4 regions of the Bacillus thuringiensis genome follow, and region 4 is predicted to be linked to each of the others. Evidence: riboswitches for the same ligand, from Rfam matches in the RefSeq annotation. Region 4 holds a riboswitch; each other region holds the start of a gene.

Region 1 (5,356 bases), 560 kb from region 4:
TTCTAAATCACTTAAAGCAATGTTGTCTAATTTAATTTCTTTTTCAATTTGTGATACGTCATATGTCTCATCTATACGGTTTACTAATTCGTTTACTGTGCTCATTTTCTATATCCCCTCTTAGCTTTATTTCAAGATTCATCTTATTGATAATGAAGACCACATTCGGTTTTCACTTTCCCAGCCCATCTACCATCTCTTGAATCGCCACCATCCCCTACAGGTAAAGTACATTTCTCACACCCAATACTTGGATAGCCAACATCATGCAACGGGTTATACGGCAAGCTATGTTTGTATACATATCGCCAAACTTCTTTCCACGTCCAATGAATGAGTGGACAAACTTTAATAGATTGAAAACGATGATCTTGATTTATAAACTTTGTATGCTTACGTGTTTCTGATTGTTCCCTTCTTAAGCCCGATATCCATGCTTTTTCCACGACTAATGATTTTTCTAAAGGTAAAATTTTTCTAATCTTACAACAAAGATTCGGATTGCTCTCCCACAGTTTTTCACCATGCAACTTCGCCTGTTCATCAAGTGTAAGTTCTGGCTGCTTTTCTATAATATTCAATGAAGGAAATCGTTCCCTCACTCTTTGAATTAATTCATATGTTTCTTGAAAATGAACATTTGTATCCAAAAATACAACTTTAGCAGATGGATTTACTTGGTTTATAAGGTGCAGCAATACCATACCTTCCACCCCAAAGCTACATGCGTAGACGATTTCATCTTTATACTCTTCATAAGCCCAATTTAATACTGATAGCGCACCTTTCGTTTCATCTTCTTCCGAAAACGAAACAACATTTTCTTCCCACGTTTCATACGTCAACATGTTTTTTCCCCCTGTAAAAGCAAAAAGACGATTTTAACCTAATGAAAATAGGTTAAAACCGCCTCTAGTTTTTCTAGTCAGCGCTTTTCACTTTAAACGTACTTTTTCACTTTTCTCTAACTGAATTACTTTTCCATCTTGCACAACAATTGTAATTGAGCCATATTTCATATCAGCAAGCATCGCTTCAATCTTCTCGGATACTTCATCAAAATGTTCCCGTACACTCACGCGAACAGCCCCCCTTTTTATTCATAAAAAAAATCTTTCCCATTTCGAAAAGACTGTTCGGTAATATATTTTACCTTATCTTTCAAAATGGATTCCATTTTGCTGGATTTAGCACCTTGCTTTCTATAAGCAGGTTGCCGAGCTTCTTCGGGCCAGTTCCCTCCGCTTCTCTTGATAAGCTTTGTATTTGTATTTTATCACAATTCTGATTTTTTTCAATCCTAGTTTTCCGATATATTTTAATTATTTTATTTTACAAAAAAGGAATTGCCCATCCGAACAACTCCTTTTTCTATTTAAACAAGCTCTTTAATACGTATGCGATCGTTCCCAATAATATTTTCATATGTTTCGCGTTCCACAACTACTTGCGATGTTCCGCCTTTTGCAAAGACAACGGCTGGTCTTCGAATCCGATTGTAATTATTCGCCATCGAGTACCCGTAGGCTCCTGTACAGGAAACTGCTAGTAAATCAGCAGCAGCGACTTTCGGTAAATGAATATCCCAAATCAACATATCTCCGCTCTCACAACATTTCCCCGCAATCGAAACGAGTTCCTCATTCTCATCATTCCCTCGATTCGCTAACATTGCTTCATAACGCGCACTATATAAAGCAGGTCTTAAATTATCTGTCATTCCACCATCGACTGATACATATTTCCGAATACCAGGAATATCTTTCACAGATCCAACTGTATAAATTGTTGTCCCAGCATCACCTACAATACTACGGCCTGGTTCAATCCATATTTCTGGCAATGGATATTCACATACAGTAAATTGTTCTCTCACTGCACTTGTTACAGCTCGCACATATGTCTCAAGAGTTAACGGTGTATCCGACTCTGTGTAGCGTATTCCAAATCCCCCGCCTACATTTAACACTTTTACTACATAGTTTGTTTGCTCTCTCACTTCTTCTAAAAATTGGCGAAGAACTTCAATCGCTCGAACAAAGCCAGCTGTTTCAAATATTTGCGATCCGATATGTGAATGAATCCCTAGCACATTATAATTGGATTTTTGTAAAGCAAATCCAATTGCCTGCATCGCTTGACCGTTTGAAACGCCAAATCCAAATTTCGAATCATCTTGGCCTGTTGTAATATATTCATGTGTGTGCGCCTCTACTCCAGGCGTTACACGAATTAATATGTTCACAAACTTTCCATGTTGCATCGCTAAATCGTGTAAAACTTCTAATTCAAAGAAATTATCTACGACAAAACAACCGATATTCGCCTGAAGAGCCATCACTATCTCTTCTTCTGTTTTATTATTTCCATGAAAATGAATACGTGATGCTGGAAATCCTGCTTGGAGCGCAGTATATAATTCTCCTCCAGAAACAACGTCTAATGACATATTCTCTTCACGAGCTACTCGGCACATCTCCATGCACAAGAACGCCTTGCTTGCATATGCTACTTGATAAGAGAAACCACTTTCTTTAAAAGCACGATGAAATGCTCGGCATTTTCCTCGAATAGACTCTTCATCGTATACATAAAGTGGTGTTCCGTATTGCTTTGCTAGCTGCGTCGTATCGCACCCTCCAATTTCTAAGTGTCCTTGCCCATTAATTCGGCTTGTGCCGTGTAAATACATTTAAATTCCTCCCTTATTTCCTCTAAAACTCATAACCCCAATCTTCTATTCATTGCAGCACGCTTTTAGATAGACAAAAAACGCGCGGAACAATGTTCACACGCGTTTCTTATTAGGAAAAATATATATTGAAAAAATAAACGAGTTGTTATCTCCTCAAAATAAGAAACCGCATCAACATCTCCAAATAGCTCTCCATAAAATAAATCTTATGACAGTACTACATTTATTCAATGTAGTCCCAATATATGAATAAGATGGTTATTCTTATATTTCGGCAATAGTCCCTTTCAGCCTATGATCACAGATTCCATGAAATCTCCCATAGCTTACTCTTTCCTATCGCGGCCTCTACCTTTGAGAGTAGATGAGGTAAGTCTATTTAATTTTCAAACATCTAATTGTTGCTATTAACAATACCAAAGGACCATTTTATTTGTCAAACAATTTTTTATATTGTTTTTTTACAGTTTAATTTTGTATCATTTGGTAAGCGCTTTACTGAAATCTTTTTCACTTCCCATTCGCCTTCTTCGTTATTAAATGTAATCGTTACCTTCTCAAATGGGGGAGCAATTTTCCCAGCAACACGTTCATACTTTGTCACTTCAATACTTGCTTGAAATAAATATGTACCGCTATACACTTTTTTTAAACTAATAATTTTAGGACATTGATACGGTTTCAAACTTCCATATTGTTTTTCAATTGCTTTATTTATTTTTGGAAATAAAACAGAATAAAGTGCATCTTCCATAAGAGGTGCATCATATTGAGCTATTGACACACTCGGTAAAGTAAAAAGTATAACACTACTGCATGCTATAAAATATAATAATTTTCGCATTATAACCTCCGTATTATCACGCGCTTCTTTCTGCGTACGATAATTATCATACATAGAAATTCTGTTTTATTGTCTCCCACCACTCTTTTTCTACTCGATTATTATAAAAAAGCCCACAACTCTCTTTTATTTTCGTATAATGATACTCATAGTATCAGGCTTATCATCATAAGTATTCTGAGTTAGTAGCATCTACTTGGATAAGCTTATTTTTATGAAGGACATATCAGCGATGTATTATGTCTATTTCGTCTACACGTTAGCAAGTACGTTTGCAAACGTGTTAGCACTTTTTTATTTCTTGAATGAAATACATTCTAACAATTAGTATGATTTTCTTGTTTTTAGGGGGGCGATTATTTGAAGGTTGTTCGGTCTATATTTAAGGGGTTTTGTTTATTGAATAAAATTATAAATCCTATATTAAAGGCATTATCTAAAAGTAAATTCTAATTGCATAATAATAAAAAACTGCCCATTTGCACACTGCACCCGATTTGTTAGATATAGTTAGCAAAATAGTGCAACTAAAATGATTAAAATAGTTATGAAGGGAAAACAGATGCGTAAATTCAAAGAATATGACTTAGCTTATATTTGCTACTATTCCGAGAGAATAGAGCTAGCAACTATTGCGACTGGACTTTCAACTAGATTAACACTAAACGAACTAACCCAATTAATTCAAGATTTAAACGATCAGGAACTATTTGATTTTTACAAGAGCACCTATGAAGAAATGTTAGAAGAATAAGGAGAGTGGCTACATATGTTAACGAAATCGGAATACGAACGTCTCGCAGCAGATAAACAATGTATTGAGCATGCATTAACAATGTGGAAAGACTGGATGAGCAAGAAACAGACGTATACTGATGACCTTGCTGCTGAAGGTACCATGTATGTAGTCAATCATATGACATTGCGAGATTATCAAGTCTCACTAATCTTGGACTTTTTCGATGAGTATTTAACTTTGTTAACTCACGGGGAAGAACAAGCTGAAGCTTTTTATAAAACCGTCCTAAGGATGTAATATTCATCCTCCACACAACATATACTGAAACAGACACCGAGAGAAGTTTATATAAAACGGACGCTTTCCTAAAGGGGGCGTCTTTTTATTTTACAGTCATATAATATTTTCCCTCGCATATATTAAGATTGTCATCGGAGAATCCATAAAGGAAAAGACACTTTCAACAAGGAGAGTGTCTTTTTCTCATATTCCAGCATGTTACTACATAAAATGAAATAAACACGTTTCTCTCATATGTTAATCATCTCATGTGACCAGAGCACTCCACAAGAGTACTCTGGTTTTTATTATTCATTTTAATAAAACTATTCTTTTGTAAAAAATCATTTCACATATACATAGGTCTCATTTACAGTTACATGGTATGTTTTGCTTTTATTATTTTGTACTTTATAAGTATTAATAAATGGCATACACACTTACAGTAAATGGTTCCGATGCGTTTTTAGGATTCGCAATATATAATGATCTCGCTGATACTACACTTGTTCTATTACCGCTTAATACATCGTGAAAAACAACAGGATCTGTACCAGCAGATACATCTTTCATAACATTGAAGCTAACAAGATCTGGATTTCCGCCCCCTTCAACTTCCCACTTTAAATATTGTGTACCTGAAGGAAGGCTCTCCGTACTAAAATTCCCACTTGAGCGGTTTTTTTGTCCATCTAAAGGTTTTGGTTGAGATAATACCGTCGCTACTAATTGTTGTGCTTGCGTTTCCATTAACATTCCCCTTTTCTCAATTAAATTTTTTTAGAAGTGGTTAAACCAG
Region 2 (5,356 bases), 2.1 Mb from region 4:
TGGGAACAAGTAAGCTGGGTTTGGGTATTTGCGTTAATGCTTGGCGGTATTGTCGCAGCTCCAATTGCTGCATGGTTAGTTCGTATCGTTCCAGCACATTTACTTGGGGTATTAGTTGGCGGTCTTATTATCTTTACGAATATACGTACACTGCTTACTACATTTAAAGTGGATCCAACTATTATTTCACTTTCTTACGTTGCAGTTGGTCTTGTCGTTATTATTTCTATTTTCATTGCTGTTCGAAATCATTCCAATCGTCCTAACGCATCAACAGCTGAGTATCCAAATGATCAGAAGCAAATGCTACCATAACTATAAAAAATACCGCCCAATTTAGAGCGGTATTTTTTATTTTTCTATTTTCCAATTAATCATCGTTTCTGTAGCATTTACTCTCTTCATATGTAACTTTTCTAAAACACGAATCGAACTATAATTATCTAGAAGTGTCTCTGCAATTATTGTTTCTACCTCTCCTGTTTTGAAAGCCCAATCGATTAGTTCTCTTACAGCTTCTGTTGCATAGCCCATATTCCAATATTTCTCAATAAATCCATAGCCAATTTCCACTGTTTGATTCTCGTTTGGTCCACCTTTAAATCCAATATCACCTAAAACGCTATCATCTTCTTTCCGAAGAACATACCACGCCCCCCATGGTAATAAAGCCACATCTTGTTTTACATTCTTTACATGCCATACAATATGCGGACCGCTATTGTATCCTTGCTCGTTAGCAATTTGAATTCTCTCTTCTGTACACGGCACTATATAGAGCCTTTCTGTTTCTAATTTCATATTGATTTCCCCTTTTCAATTAAACAATACCTCAATTTTACTAAAAATAAAAAGAATATTCATCCTATTCGTTAAATTTATACTTATTCTTTGAAACGAATTTAAGGAATAATCCTCTTTTGATAGTTATGTCGAATTATATTTTTCTGAATTTTCTTTTAATTTAGAGGGTTTTTCAATATTTTTTGCGAAACATTTGTATAACAATTTTTTCTTTGCTTATTGCTACATAATAGTAGGTTCGGGTGGAGTTTTGCAAGCGTTTCCTATACAATAACCGAGATTTTTTGACTTTTCCTAACAAAATATCTTGCAATATATTCAGAAAGTCATTACAATTGCCATATATTAAAAATCTTAGCAATATATAAATCCTCATCAATCCGATGAGGTAGAGGTTGCGACTTTTAATAGTAAAACGGACGAGACACAGAGAATGTCAGCTGACTCCGTTTGAAAGGAAAAGTTGCCGAAGTTTATATTTCTTCTCTGGAAATATGAGCTGGGGCTGTCTCCGAAAGGAACAGAACTGTCACGTTTACAAAATTACCGTGTAAACGTGGGGTGCTATCTTAACGGAAGGGTATGATGGGGTGGTTATTTGTGAAACGTTCCGCCAAATTCCTTTGGCGGTTTTTTGTATTTTTCTCCCCCGCTCCTTCCTAACCTACAAGAAAAGGAGTGTTGAACATGAATAGCGCAACAAATCAATCTACCTCTAAAACGCAAACTACACAAGGACAAGGTGAATTAAAACGCGGATTAAAATCTCGTCACCTTACGATGATTTCTCTCGGTGGTACAATTGGTACCGGACTATTTCTTGCCAGCGGTGGTGTCATCCATACAGCTGGACCTGGTGGCGCATTAATTGCATACGCCGCAATTGGAATTATGGTTTATTTTTTAATGACAAGCTTAGCTGAACTTGCAGCTTACATGCCTGTTACTGGATCTTTTAGCACGTATGCAACAAAATTTGTTGATCCATCACTTGGCTTTGCACTTGGATGGAACTATTGGTATAACTGGGCAATTACGATTGCTGCTGAACTTGCAGCCGTAACATTAATTATGAAATTTTGGTTCCCAGATACCCCTTCTCTTATTTGGAGCGGATTATGTTTAGCTATTATTTTCCTTTTAAACTATTTATCTGTTAAAGGGTTTGGTGAATCTGAATATTGGTTCGCACTTATTAAAGTAGTTACGATTATTATCTTTTTAATTGTTGGTTTCATGATGATTTTTGGAATTATGGGCGGTGAAACGGTTGGCTTTAAAAACTTCACTGTTGCAGATGCACCATTTAACGGCGGTATCATGGCAATTATCGGTGTATTTATGGCAGCTGGTTTCTCATTCCAAGGTACTGAACTATTAGGAGTAGCTGCTGGTGAAACGTCTGATCCAGAACGTAATATCCCAAAAGCAATTCGTTCAATCTTTTGGCGTATTCTTTTATTCTATATCCTTGCGATTCTCGTTATTGGTTTATTAATTCCTTATACAACTGAAAGCCTTGCTGCAAGTGATGTTACAGTAAGTCCGTTTACACTTATTTTTGAAAAAGCGGGCGTTGCCTTTGCTGCTTCTGTTATGAACGCTGTTATTTTAACTGCTGTACTATCTGCTGGTAACTCTGGTATGTATGCATCAACTCGTATGCTTTGGGATTTAGCTCGCCAAGGAAAAGCACCAAAGTTTCTTGGTAAATTAGATAGCCGCGGTGTACCTGTTAACGCGCTAATCGTAACGTCAATTGTTGGTAGTATTGCTTTCATTGCTTCTTTATTCGGTGATGGTGTTGTATACATTTGGTTATTAAACGCATCTGGAATGTCTGGTTTTATCGCATGGGTCGGAATTGCAATTAGTCATTACCGTTTCCGCAAAGCATATATCGCACAAGGAAAAGATTTAAAAGACTTACCCTATAGAGCAAAATGGTTCCCATTCGGTCCAATCTTCGCATTTACACTTTGTATCATCGTAATTTTAGGACAAAACTACGGCGCATTTATGGGTGAAGCAATTGATTGGAACGGTGTACTCGTTTCTTACATCGGTTTACCACTCTTCTTAGTACTATGGTTAGGTTATAAATTTACGAAAAAAACAAAAGTGATTCCACTTGATAAATGTGAACTAAAATAAAGTGAAACGAGCAAACAAATTTGTTTGCTCGTTTTTTGTTACAAACCTCTTTCCTTTATTATTGCTCCTGTTTTTGCAATAATAAAGGAAATATAAATAAAGGTTGGGATACAATGAACATTCGTATTACTGATGAAGCAAAAGCAGCTATACATAGATTAGAACTTGAAGATAAAAAGATCGTTCGCATTAGAGGAACAATGACGAACTCTTGTAGTATTTTCGTTGATGTCGATTTAATTTGGGATACATATAACGCAGATGATGTTGTATATGAAGATGCAGAGCTTATCGTACAAATGGATTCATTCACGAAAGACTACACTGGTGATACGGTGAAACTTGATTATAAGACGACAGGTTTTAGTATTACGACTCCGAGTGAGACGTTAGTTTATGGATTGTCGATAAAAAAATAAAAATTGTTTTCATTTGACCACCGAGGTGAAAAAATGGGTAATTATGTTCCGTTAAAATTTTTATTTAATGAAGAATTAGCAGAAAAAATAGCTGATTCTATTTGTAAACACGATCCTAATTTTTCTAAAAGAATCTTTGTGGATTCTGTAACATATAAAGTTGAAAATTTAGAGTTAAAACAACGTATTGAAGTAATGGCAGATGAATTACACAATGCTTTACAAAAAGATTTTAATGAAGCAATACATATATTACTGAAAACATTAGGACCAGAAAATACAACAGAAGTAGGCACATTTACAAATGGATATATGTACATGCCTCTTGCAAAATACGTTGAAAAATATGGACTTTACGATTTTGAAACCTCGTTCAATGCAATGTATGAAATAACGAAAAGGAATACTGCTGAATATGCCATTCGGCCCTTTCTTGAAACATACCATGAAGATACACTAAACATATTACAACAGTGGATTCATGACGAAAACAGCCACATTAGGAGATTAGTTTCTGAAGGTACAAGACCAAGGCTTCCTTGGGCTAAAAAAACAGGAGCTCTAAAAGGTGATTTTAAGTACAATTTACAGCTTCTTGAACCATTAATGAATGACCCTTCTAAATATGTTCAAAAATCTGTAGCCAATCATATTAACGATATTACGAAAGAAGATAAAGAACTCGTTTTTCAGTGGTTACAGCAATTACGTGATAAACAGCATCCTGTTAACGCTTGGATTATAAAACATGGGTTAAGAACGGTGATAAAAAGTGATGCTTTGCCAAAAGATTTTTCTTTTTAAGTATTTTAAAGAAAACCGCTTATGCTTCAAAAATGAAGTATAAGCGGTTTTCCTCTTTCAAACATTACCCTTGCCTTAAAATATTTTGAAACATTTTCAGCTTATTTCGTTCAAAGCTTTCTATAAGTTCTTTTCCAAATATCGTTATACTCTCTTCCCAAGGCTGGCCTAAATAGCCCCACTTAAAGTCTTTTTGAATGAAGAAGTAGTAATCTCCATTTGGAAATACAGGTATCATCCACTCATCAAATTCATTTCTTTCAAACTCTAAATGGGGATTCACCCAATAACACTCATGTTACCAATCTAGTGCCATGATATATTCATTCGATGCTGTAATTTCTTGAAAGGCTTGTAACGCTTTACTTTCCAGATCATTTATCGACTCTCCAAAGTAATGAGAAATATCATATGTAACAAAAGGACTTGGCACCATAAATGATGGAAATGTAGAAACACCTGGCGAAAACTCAAGCTCACTATATACCCTTTCCAAAATTCGCTCGTCCTCTTTGTCTGTAAACTCAATCCAATTCTCCATTAAACATCTACCTTTCCTTTATATTTTAAAGGAATTCCACTCGAAAATCCCGAATATATAAATAACAATTCTCACAAGGAGTAACGTTATATGAATCTATTCGAACACGAAACGTAAAACCGTTTCTCTTTAATAAGAGGTCCTCCGCTTTTTTTCTCATCATATCATCTATTAAAAAATAGGAGGACAAAATTATGAAACGTGATCCATTATTTTTAACTTTATTAGAAAGCGCAAATACAAATTTTATTGGCTGGGATTTTTCTTTCATTTCAGAAACAGGTCGAATGAAGAGCGAGCCATTACCATGGTCGTACGGCAGTACTGCTTTTCAGCTTATGCAACGTGCAGAATCAATGCTCGATATGGGTACTGGCGGCGGAGAGTTTTTATCTATGTTACAACCGTTCCCGTCAACTATATTGGCTACTGAGGGCTACGCTCCAAACGTGCCAATTGCTCGAAAGAAGTTAGAGCCTTTTGGAGTTACTGTTGTAGCGGTGAACGATGATACTGTTTTACCATTTCAAAATCGTCAATTTGATTTAATTATAAATCAACATGAATCGTATGCTGCTTCTGAGGTAAACAGAGTCCTTTCTCCAAGTGGCGTTTTTCTTACACAACAAGTTGG
Region 3 (5,356 bases), 890 kb from region 4:
TTTGCATTACATGAATACGGATACGAAGCTGGTGAAGGTTTATATACAAACATGAACGCGATTCGTCGTGATGAAGAACTTGATGCAACACATTCCATTTACGTTGACCAATGGGATTGGGAAAAAATCGTTCAAAAAGAATGGCGTACTGTCGATTACTTACAAAAAACAGTACAAACAATTTATGGAATATTCAAAGATTTAGAAGATCACTTATTTGAAAAATATCCGTTCCTTGGAAAGTATTTACCAGAAGAGATTGTTTTCATTACTTCTCAAGAACTAGAAGATAAATATCCAGAATTAACACCGAAAGATCGTGAACACGCAATTGCAAAAGAACACGGTGCAGTCTTTATTATCGGAATTGGTGATGCACTTCGTTCAGGTGAAAAGCATGACGGACGCGCGGCTGATTATGACGATTGGAAATTAAACGGTGATATTTTATTCTGGCACCCAGTACTACAATCTTCATTTGAATTATCATCAATGGGAATTCGTGTTGATAGTAAATCACTTGATGAGCAGTTAACGAAAACTGGTGAAGACTTCAAACGTGAGTATGATTTCCATAAAGGTATATTAGAAGACGTACTACCATTAACAATCGGCGGTGGCATTGGACAATCAAGAATGTGCATGTACTTCTTACGTAAAGCACATATCGGTGAAGTTCAATCTTCTGTATGGCCTGACGATTTACGTGCAGCTTGTAAAAAAGAAAACATTCATCTGTTTTAATAGAAGTGAGGGAATAGCTTAAATATAGAGCTATTCCCTCTTTTTTTAATTGTGTAAACGAATGGTTTACAGAGAGTTTTACTAATGGTTTCTTTCATTTATATCTCTTTTTATGTAATAATTTGTTAAAGGAGGGGACGTTATGAGCATAGGAGAACAGCTAAAAAAACTACGAGAATCAAAGGGGTTTTCGCAAGAGGATGTTGCTAAAAAGATTGGTGTGACAAGGCAAGCAGTATACAAATGGGAAAATGATAAAAGTTATCCTGATATTGATAATCTAATTTTACTAAGCGAAATGTACAATGTTACGCTTGATGAGTTAATAAAAGGGAAACAGAATATTAAAGAAAAAATACATATTGATGAAGAAGATGAGGATTTTGAAAAAGAGAATGAGTTTGGTTTTTATATTGGATTTGGTTTGTTAATTATGAGTGCGTTTATTGATTATGAAAAAGTACAGGTGGTTGTATTAGGAATGGCGTTATTCATGATGGTTTTTTACTCTGATGTTAAGAAAGTTATTTTGAATGAATATAGATCATTTTTTCAAGGGAAAGAGCGAAAAGATATATGTGATAAAAAGTGAGAAGAGTTAGTTATATTTCCTAGGAAAGGGTATAACGAATATTTTAATTGTTTTATAATGATTTTGGGATATTGGTAATATGAAAGCTATTTGGGTAGATCCTTGAAATCTATATGTAAAATGATAATAAAGTTATTTAATTTTAAAAGCTCAAACAAGCATAACCCCGTTCTAAAGTTAGGACGGGGTCAAAAATATAATAATAAAGTCGCTTAAGAGTCTACGTTTTATTCAATGATAGCGCCTTTTTACAAAACGTCACTTGCTTATTTATTACTGAGTTCTTCCGCTAAACCGATTAAAATTCCTTCGACTCCACGAATGTAGCAGAGACGATACGAGTCCTCGTACTGAATTACTTTGCCAACGAGCTCTGCACCATGCTTAGTGAGTCTGGATACCATTTCTTCAATATCTTGAACGGTGAACATGACGCGTAGATAACCGAGGGCGTTTACAGGAGCATTTCGGTGATCTGCTATAGTAGGAGGGGTGAGAAATCGCGAAAGTTCAATTCGACTGTGGCCATCTGGAGTGACCATCATAGCAATCTCTACGCACTGAGAGCCGAGTCCAGTTACGCGACCAGCCCATTCACCTTCGATAGTGGCTCGCCCTTCGAGGTTCAAGCCAATCTCCTCAAAGAAAGAGATTGCGTTATCAAGGGATTCTACAACGATGCTGACATTGTCCATTCGTAGTAATTTGTTTTTTGCCATATTCTTATCTCCTTATGTATAAAAGTTTATTATTTAATCATCCTCATAATTATACTACTAAGTAGTTACAAATTCCTTTCAGTCAAAAACACCTTGTCGTAGTATAGGAAAAGGTGACAAGGTGTTTTTTTATATGTCATATAGCATCTTGTTAACGAACAGCTTTTATTTAATAGGAAGGAAGTAGATTAATATGATTTTTTTATAAGTGTTACTGAGCATATCAAATTAGCTCATTTGCACTAAAGGCTCAATTTTCGCCATAAATGATTGATGCAGCGCCTCAACCCCTGTTACTAAATGAAGGCGGTCAATAACGACAGACACTTTAATTTCTGATGTACTTACCATTTTAATATGAATATCTTCTTCTTTTAAAGTAGTAAACATATTTGCAGCGACACCAGGGTTAGATACCATGCCAGATCCTACAATTGATACTTTTGCTAAGTGATTTTCATGTTCTACAGATTCGTAGTGAAGAGTTTCTTGATTTTGTTCCAAAACTTTTAAAGTTTCTCTTAAATCATTCGAGTGAATGGAGAAGGAGAGATGTACAGTTCCTTCATTTGTAATACTTTGAATGATGATATCTACATTAATGTGTGCTGCTGCTAATGTAGAGAAAACTGTTGAAAGCGATCCTTGTTCTAGTCCTTTAATTGTGACACGTGTAATGTTATCCTCAAATGCAATACCTTTAACGATTGATTGTTGTTCCATGTTACATTCTCCTTTTACAATTGTTCCGTTTTCTTGTTCCATACTTGAGCGAACTTCTAAAACTACGTTATGATTTTTAGCAAACTCAACAGCTCGCGGGTGTAATACGCCAGCACCAAGATTTGCAAGCTCTAACATTTCGTCATAAGAAATTTCGTCTAATTTGTAAGCATCTTTTACAACTCGTGGGTCCGTTGTATATACGCCTGTCACATCCGTATAAATATCACATTTTTTTGCTTTAAGTGCAGCGGCTAGTGCGACAGCAGTCGTATCAGAACCACCACGGCCAAGCGTTGTAATTTCATTTTCTACACTTATACCTTGGAAACCAGCTACGATAACAATCGTGCCTTCAGCAAGATAAGATTGAATACGATCTGTATGAATGTCAGTAATCCGTGCACTACTATGTACAGATTCTGTCGTAATACCAGCTTGCCACCCTGTTAATGAAATTGCATGATAGCCTTTTGCTTGCAGTGCCATTGTTAATAATGAAATAGTTACTTGTTCTCCTGTAGATAGAAGCATATCCATTTCACGTTTACTTGGATTTTCTGTAATAACGTTAGCGAGTGCGACAAGTTCATCCGTGCTTTTTCCCATTGCTGAAACGACAGAGACAACGCTATGACCTCGTTCATATTCTTCAATGATTAAATTTGCTACATGTTGAATGCGTTCGACGCTTCCGACAGAAGTGCCACCAAATTTTTGAACAATTGTTTCCATTACAAATTCCTTCTTTCGTCTATTTTTAAGAATAGATTAGGAAATATATAGATCCCAATACTCCTGTAGTTACCAGAAAGACAAACAAAAAACACCATCTCAAATAAGTGAGGATGGTGCTGTTACAGGAAAAGGGAAACAGAAAACGGAGCTAATAAAAAAACCGCCAAAAAAGGAATATCATAAAAAATGATATCTCTTTTTTGTAGATAGCTCTTCATACATACACGTCTGTACATATGACAGTTCTGTTTCTATTCGAAAACAGCCCCAATTGATAAATGCAGAGAAACTTATCAATTTCGGCAATACTTCCTTTCATCTAAGTTCATAGACATCTCTGTGTCTCCATTAGAATACTCATAAGTATCGCAACCTCTATCTCACGTTTTAGGCGAGAGTGTTTGATTTATGAAGTTGTTGGTAACATTTGTTTTATAATAATTTAAATTTTTCGGGGAATCAAGTGTTATATATATATTTTTAAAATTCTTTCTTTTTACAGGGAAGTTTGTGAAAAATGTAGCAAAATAAATTCATTGCATGTACATTAAACTTATAGTGCATAGGAGGTGGGAGAATGAAAAGGAAACAGCCTATTTATGTTGCGACAAAAATGAAAACGAAGATGGAAAAATTATGGGGATATACGCAAGAACCAGATATACATACAGAGTGGGATGCTCGCTTTACTGAAATTTCGTATTTAGAGAAAAAAGAAGGAGAACCACAGAAGTTTTTGTATAAAACAAAGATTGGATTTGGGCTTGAAATAGCTGGAGAAGGGGAATCAATAGGTGAAATAAGAAAAGAAACTGGTGAAAGAATTTCCTCTTTAAAATTTTGGACGGATAATACATTATCTCTTATTCAAATAGGACGTGGTTATTGGAAGTATACGCCGAATAAAGAATACATCCATTTTGAGACACAATATGATTATGATACAAGATTTGGTCGTATAGGAAATGTAATAGATTCCTATATTTTTCGTCCGTTATTAGGTTGGGCGACGGCTTGGAGTTTTGATGCCTTAAAATTATGGTTAGAAAAGGGGCTTCATCCTAGGTTACTAATTAGAAGAACAATGACGTATTGGCTCGTATGTTTTTTATTTGCTTTTGTATGGATATATCAAGGGATAGTGCCAAAACTACTGTTTACTCATTCAGAAGAAGTAAAGATGCTTTCTGTATTAATCGGTTCAAATGAAAATAGTGTATATATACTTAAAATAATTGGGGTGTTAGAAATAATTTTCGGTGTCGTATGGCTGTTGCCACTAACAAAACGAAAATTATTTATCCTGCATATTATTGTGTTATTGGTTCTAACGATAGCGGCAGGATTTACGAATATTGCAAGCTTTACAGGTCCGTTTAATCCGATTACATTAAATATTCTTCTAATGGGGTTATCAATTGTCGGTTATATAAATAGTTTCGATTTACCAAGCGCGAAAAATTGCAAGAGGACGAGAAAGGGATAAGTGTATGGCTAATATGTATGAACGATTATTAGGGGATATCTATAAAAATCTTCATCCTGAATTGCAGAAGCGTTATGCGATTACAGAAGAAAATAGTTTTACAGGGGAAGGAAAGATGGATGAAATTTACGGTGGTTCTTTTTTCGTAAAATTCATATTAAAAATTGCATCGAGGTTTCGAATGTTTTTCTCAGAACGAGGAGAGGAAATTCCATTTACGATACAAAATACAGCTGAGCGAGATGAATATGGACAAGAATTAGTAAGGTGGAATCGTACTTTTTATTTTCATAATAAGAAAAGATATTTTAATGCAGTTATGCAATTGGATGAAAAAGAAAATGAAATTGTAGA
Region 4 (5,356 bases):
TATATCCAGTTACATCACGTCCTTCAAGTGTTTGTGCAGTGATGAGTAGCTGAGGTCCGTGACAAATAGCGAAAACGGGTTTGTCCGCATCCATAAATGCTTTACTAAAGCGTACAAAACGCTCATCTGCACGGAGTATATCAGGGGAAAATCCACCTGGTATGAAGAGGGCATCAAAGTTCTCTGGAGAAACATCATCAATACTTTTATCAATTACGACTTCACTTTTTCCTTGCTTACCGTGTACTGTTTTCCCTTTTTCCATTTCAATGGTTGTTAATTCATATTCCTTTTGATTAAAAGCTGCTACCGGCTCTGTGTATTCTGTGTCCTCGAAATAATCCGTTATTAAAATAGCAATTTTTTTACTCATTGCATTCAGCTCCTTACATTATATTGTCGGTTCCAGAATCATCCTTGAGCAATGCCTTTTATAAAGTGAAACTTGAATTCATATTTTTTCATTCCCTCCACTTTCTTTGCCCTGTTAATTTAATAAATACCCTTTTTATTAGGACGTAAACATGTATTATCGTTTTTGTATGTAAAAATCATAAAATATCGGTTGTTTCAGTGATTCTTGTTTGAGGAAGCAAAATAAAAAAGCCAAGGAGATAATTTATTTGCTCCTTGGCTTTTAAGATATTTCTTTTCGTTAAAACGAAGAAACACGTTGCTTCGTTTTTGGTACAATAATAAATTTGATCCAGAGTAACCCGACAATCATAATGATAAGGCTATGTAAAAATTGACCTGTAGCAATGAGTATAACACTCGAAAATACAATGAGTTGAATGCTTAGCAATATAAAGATTAAGCTAAGAAATTGCTTCATCCTTTCTTCAGTATGGATTGGATATAATGCTACAATAATATTTCCTGAAAAATATTTCCACAGTGAACGGAGCTGCATAGAAATCATATATAGAACGATGTAAGCGATAGCGCCTTTTACGTATATATTTGGTATGAAATATAAGGCGAAAGCACCGATCAATCCTAAGCGAATATATATACCGAAATAATCATTCCCACGTAAAAATGCTAATGTATGTAAATAGAAGAAAATTGCTCTTTTTTTATGTAATAAAGGTTCGATCCAATTTGTAAGCCATTTTCTTTTATTTACTTGTTTGTTCAGTTGCGGAACATCAGTGAAGATGCTAGCGAATTGATAAAAACGAACGTTCATTTTTTCTTCTTGCTCGATTATGTAATCCCACGGTATTCGTTTTGTAGGCTGTTTTTTCGTGTATACAAGCAGGAAAGCAAGTAGTAAGAGTAATCCACCCAATATGAGAACATTTGCGGAATAAAACAGCATGTAAATGATTAAGGCGTTACCAGTAATACGGATGATCAGCCATATGTTTTTGTCGTGACTATCACGCCACATCCAATGTATGTACATGTTCCAAGCTTTCGTAATCATTAACACGATAAAGATTGTACACAAAAAAGGTACAGTTAATTGCAATGATTGCAGTGCAAGTGGTACGAGAATAAGGAACGTAAATAATAATGGAAAAAGCTGAATGATGTAATTGTATAGAAGAGATTTTTTGAAATAGGATGTTAGTTTCTCTTCTACTGCAAGCAAATAGACAGCATCAGGTTTTTGAATAAATGTACGGATAGGGCATCTAGTTATAATGAACGTAAGTACAATCGTTATAATTATTAAAGATATTCCTTTAGAAGGAGATGCTTTTAGAAACTGAGCATAATAATATGCACCAATGCATGAAATAAAGATAAAGCTATATAGTAAACCGTTAATCATACGTGCAAAGTATGTAATGATATTTTGAATATGTTGTTGGAAGCGACTGCTCCATAGCGATTCGATTGACATGTTTTTCACCTCTTTGTTCTATTATATATGTTTTACAAAAGAAAAAACGAGCAAATTGCGTTATGCAACTTGCTCGTTTTTCTTTTCGTTATTTTTTTTCTGATCACGATTCATTAATGGATAGAAGGCAAATCCGATTACGAATAAACCAATTCCGAGAAGGAACGTTTTTATATCGGATGCCCCCGTTTTAATAACCCATAGTGCGTAGCAAAGTGCGATCACTGCGACTATGCCATCTGTAATTCTTGCCCGCATTTCATTTTTATATGTTTCACCAGTTGCGACTAGTTTTAACTGGAAGATTGGTGAAACGAGATATGGAATGAGGTAGGCCAGTGTTGATACGGTAATAACGAATGTATAAGCTTCCGCAATGGTTCCTGATAATGTTGAGAATAGGAACACTTGCGACATAATGTTTGTTAATCGTAATGAGTAAATTGGACTTCCTTTTTTATTTGTTTTTGTGAAGAAGGAAGGGAAGAAACCTTCTTTTGCTGCTTGATATGGTACTTCTGAGCTTAATAAAATCCAGCCTAAGATAGAACCGAACAGGGAAGTAAGAGCAAGTAATGCCATCAGTTTCCCGCCGCCATGACCCATTGCAGCGTTTAATGCATCTGCTAATGGACGTTCAGAAGCTTGTAATTTATCAACGTGAAGTACACCCATTGTTAAAATTGTAATTCCTAAGTAAATCGCAACTGTAATAAGTAATCCCGCAACTGTTGCACGTTTTACCGTTTTTGGAGAAACAGCACGGTTTGATAAAAGAACGGCTGATTCAATTCCGATAAACGCCCAAAGCGTTGTAAGAGCAGCTAAATTTACTTGTGAAAGAAGACCATGTGATACACCTGATTTATCAATCATCGGCGTGTACCATTGTCCAAACTTAGAAGCTTCGAATGCAAATAACGTAACGACGATGAATAAAAGGAATCCAGTTACTTTCGTTGTTGTTGCTAAGAAGTTTAGTTTTCCAGCGCCGCTTACACCATTTGTTAATATAATATGAGTTCCCCAAAGTAAGATGGAACAAATCGTAAATGTAATTAGTTTTCCGACTTCTATGTTAAAAGAACCGATTGAAAATAGTAGTCGCGTATCTTTCATAATTGGGAAGAAGAGTGATAAATATCCCGCAAATGATGTAATGATGGCAACGTTACTTGCCCAGTTTGCAACCCAATATCCCCATACCATACTGAATCCAGCCATTTTTTTCTTTTTTGGTGTTGAGAATAAAGCATATGCATGACTTTGTGGTCCTGTCGTTAAATCAGGACGACGAATTGCTAAATTACCGAAAACAAGAGCTAGCATTAAAACACCAAACCCTGTTGTTAACCAAGCTAAAGTGACACCGAGTGGGCTTGCTGTTTGTGCCAACGTACTTGGCACCATGAAAATACCAGCGCCAACCATGTTACCGACAACGAAAGCTGTTAGTACCCAAAAGCCCCATTTTTTTTGTTGCATAGAAAATACCTCCAAAGTTAGTATAACCAAGTCAAGCGAGGAGATATGTATGTCTTCTTAGTAGAGAAGAGAAGTCCCAAACAAAACAAAAAAAGCACGTAATCTGCCGCTACATGCTTTCTATCTTATAAGAAACCCACGACATACCTCTCGATAGCTCTCCACAAACGAAACGTTTGTGACAGTTCTGCACTTATTAAATGCAGACCCAGCAAGCGTGCATGGTGGACACGACTTACTTCGGCAACCATTCCTTTCTCATTCCTTCATCAATGCCACTACATCTCCTGAAATGATACTCTTAATGACTGCAACCTCTACCTCACCGAGATACGAATGAGGATTTAAATATTAAATTAACGTCTTTAAGAGTAACAAATGTATTTTTATACGTCAATGGATATAGTAATAATCAGATTATAGAGAAGAATTTGTGATTAAAAACGAATAAGATTTTAGCATGAAAAGAAGCTGATCTAAAACTAGATCAGCTTCTACATATAAGATTAAACTAAGTTTAATACAGTCACTTTTTCACGTGTCATAGACTCAAGGCTCTTACGAATACCTTGTGCTCCCATACCTGAACCTTTTACACCGATGAATGGGAAGTGGTCAGGGCCGCGCTCTGTGCGTCCGTTAATTTGAACAGAACCAGTTTCGATTTTGTTAGCAATTGCAAATGCTTTGTTAATGTCTTTAGTGAAGACACTTGCTTGCAGACCGAACTCTGATTTGTTAGCAATTTCAATTGCTTGCTCATCTGAAGAAACACGAATGATTGGAAGGATTGGGCCAAATGGCTCTTCCCAAGCAACTTTCATTTCTTCTGTTACGTGGTCGATTAATGTTGGGTAAATTAAGTTACGCTCACGTTTGTTACCAATAACGATTGTTGCACCTTTTTCAACAGCATCGTCAACTAAGCCTTGAACGAAGTCAGCAGACTTGTCGTCGATTAATGGAACGATTGTGCTGTCTTGTTCTGGAGATCCAACTGATAGTTCAGCTACTTGCGCTTTTAATAAGCTAACAAGCTCGTCTGCTACGTTTTCGTGTACAAGTACACGTTTAATAGCTGTACAACGTTGACCAGAGTAAGAGAATGCACCGCTTACGATATGGTTTGCAGCATCTTGTAAGTCAGCATCTTCACGAACGATACCAGGATCTTTACCACCAAGTTCTAATACAAGTGGAATCATTGAAGCTTTTTTCGCTAAATGTTTACCTGTGTTTGTACCACCTGTGAACGATACCATATTAATGCCTTCGTGTTCTACTAAGTAGTCACCAATTACAGAACCGCGTCCTGTCGCTACGTTTACAAGACCTTTTGGAAGGCCAGCTTTGTGAAGTGCTTCAACCATTTTAATACCACTAATTGCACCTTGAGTTGCTGGTTTGAAAATAACAGCGTTACCCATAATTAATGCTGGTGCAAGTTTCGCAGCAGATAAGTTTACTGGGTAGTTAAATGGTGCGATTGCTAATACAACACCAAGTGGTGCGCGTTGGATGATCGCAAGTTTCGATTTCGTTCCGCCAGGGAAGCTATCGCCCATCATGCTTTCTCCGTGCATATGTAAAGCTTCTTCGATCGTGTAACGAATGAAGTCAGCTGTACGAACAACTTCTTTCTTCGCATCTTTATAGCCTTTACCGACTTCTTTCATAATGATATCGGCAATTTCATCCTGCATATTTACGAGCTCATCAGCCCATTTATATAAGTATTTTGCGCGATCTTGTAGGGAAGCTTCAGCCCATGATTTTTGAGCTTCTTTTGCAGATGCAATTGCTTCATCTACTTCTCCGCGAGTAATTGCTTGTACTTGTCCAATTACTTCGTGTAAGTATGGAGATGGAATTTCAATTGTTTCTCCTGAAGAGCTTTCTCTCCATTCTCCGTTTAAATAAAATTTGTACGTATTGCTAGTTGTCATGATTAGTCCTCCTAAAATAGCAACTTGTAAGAGTGAGTATAAGGTGATTGTAGGGGGTTTGATAACATTT

What was found. A riboswitch is a leader RNA that binds a small molecule or an ion and turns the genes downstream of it on or off. The one in region 4 is predicted to bind lysine.
Positions count from the first base shown of each region.
Region 1: linked by a shared signal. The riboswitch ahead of lysA (diaminopimelate decarboxylase) and the one ahead of AC241_RS04475 (amino acid permease) in region 4 are both predicted to bind lysine.
Region 2: linked by a shared signal. The riboswitch ahead of AC241_RS15290 (amino acid permease) and the one ahead of AC241_RS04475 (amino acid permease) in region 4 are both predicted to bind lysine.
Region 3: linked by a shared signal. The riboswitch ahead of AC241_RS09230 (aspartate kinase) and the one ahead of AC241_RS04475 (amino acid permease) in region 4 are both predicted to bind lysine.

Region 1 covers NZ_CP012099.1:1,417,179-1,422,534, reverse strand. The annotation lists gene sat (sulfate adenylyltransferase) at 1-105, opposite strand, end outside; gene AC241_RS07510 (phosphoadenylyl-sulfate reductase) at 144-848, opposite strand; gene AC241_RS07505 (YezD family protein) at 936-1,079, opposite strand; SAM riboswitch class I at 1,152-1,260, opposite strand; gene lysA (diaminopimelate decarboxylase) at 1,376-2,692, opposite strand; lysine riboswitch at 2,873-3,054, opposite strand; gene AC241_RS07495 (DUF3888 domain-containing protein) at 3,144-3,539, opposite strand; gene AC241_RS07490 (hypothetical protein) at 4,102-4,293, shown strand; gene AC241_RS07485 (hypothetical protein) at 4,309-4,575, shown strand; gene AC241_RS07480 (hypothetical protein) at 4,978-5,307, opposite strand.
Region 2 covers NZ_CP012099.1:2,948,319-2,953,674, forward strand. The annotation lists gene AC241_RS15280 (sulfite exporter TauE/SafE family protein) at 1-315, shown strand, start outside; gene AC241_RS15285 (GNAT family N-acetyltransferase) at 352-801, opposite strand; lysine riboswitch at 1,186-1,379, shown strand; gene AC241_RS15290 (amino acid permease) at 1,492-2,958, shown strand; gene AC241_RS15295 (iron-sulfur cluster biosynthesis family protein) at 3,072-3,377, shown strand; gene AC241_RS15300 (DNA alkylation repair protein) at 3,411-4,181, shown strand; partial or broken gene AC241_RS15305 (DUF2716 domain-containing protein) at 4,246-4,722, opposite strand; gene AC241_RS15310 (class I SAM-dependent methyltransferase) at 4,917-5,356, shown strand, end outside.
Region 3 covers NZ_CP012099.1:1,747,366-1,752,721, forward strand. The annotation lists gene asnA (aspartate--ammonia ligase) at 1-744, shown strand, start outside; gene AC241_RS09220 (helix-turn-helix domain-containing protein) at 887-1,336, shown strand; gene AC241_RS09225 (VOC family protein) at 1,603-2,055, opposite strand; gene AC241_RS09230 (aspartate kinase) at 2,284-3,513, opposite strand; lysine riboswitch at 3,716-3,902, opposite strand; gene AC241_RS09240 (DoxX-like family protein) at 4,094-5,002, shown strand; partial or broken gene AC241_RS09245 (DUF4166 domain-containing protein) at 5,082-5,356, shown strand, end outside.
Region 4 covers NZ_CP012099.1:852,927-858,282, forward strand. The annotation lists gene AC241_RS04465 (type 1 glutamine amidotransferase domain-containing protein) at 1-373, opposite strand, end outside; gene AC241_RS04470 (ABC transporter permease) at 656-1,855, opposite strand; gene AC241_RS04475 (amino acid permease) at 1,916-3,340, opposite strand; lysine riboswitch at 3,487-3,668, opposite strand; gene gapN (NADP-dependent glyceraldehyde-3-phosphate dehydrogenase) at 3,847-5,286, opposite strand.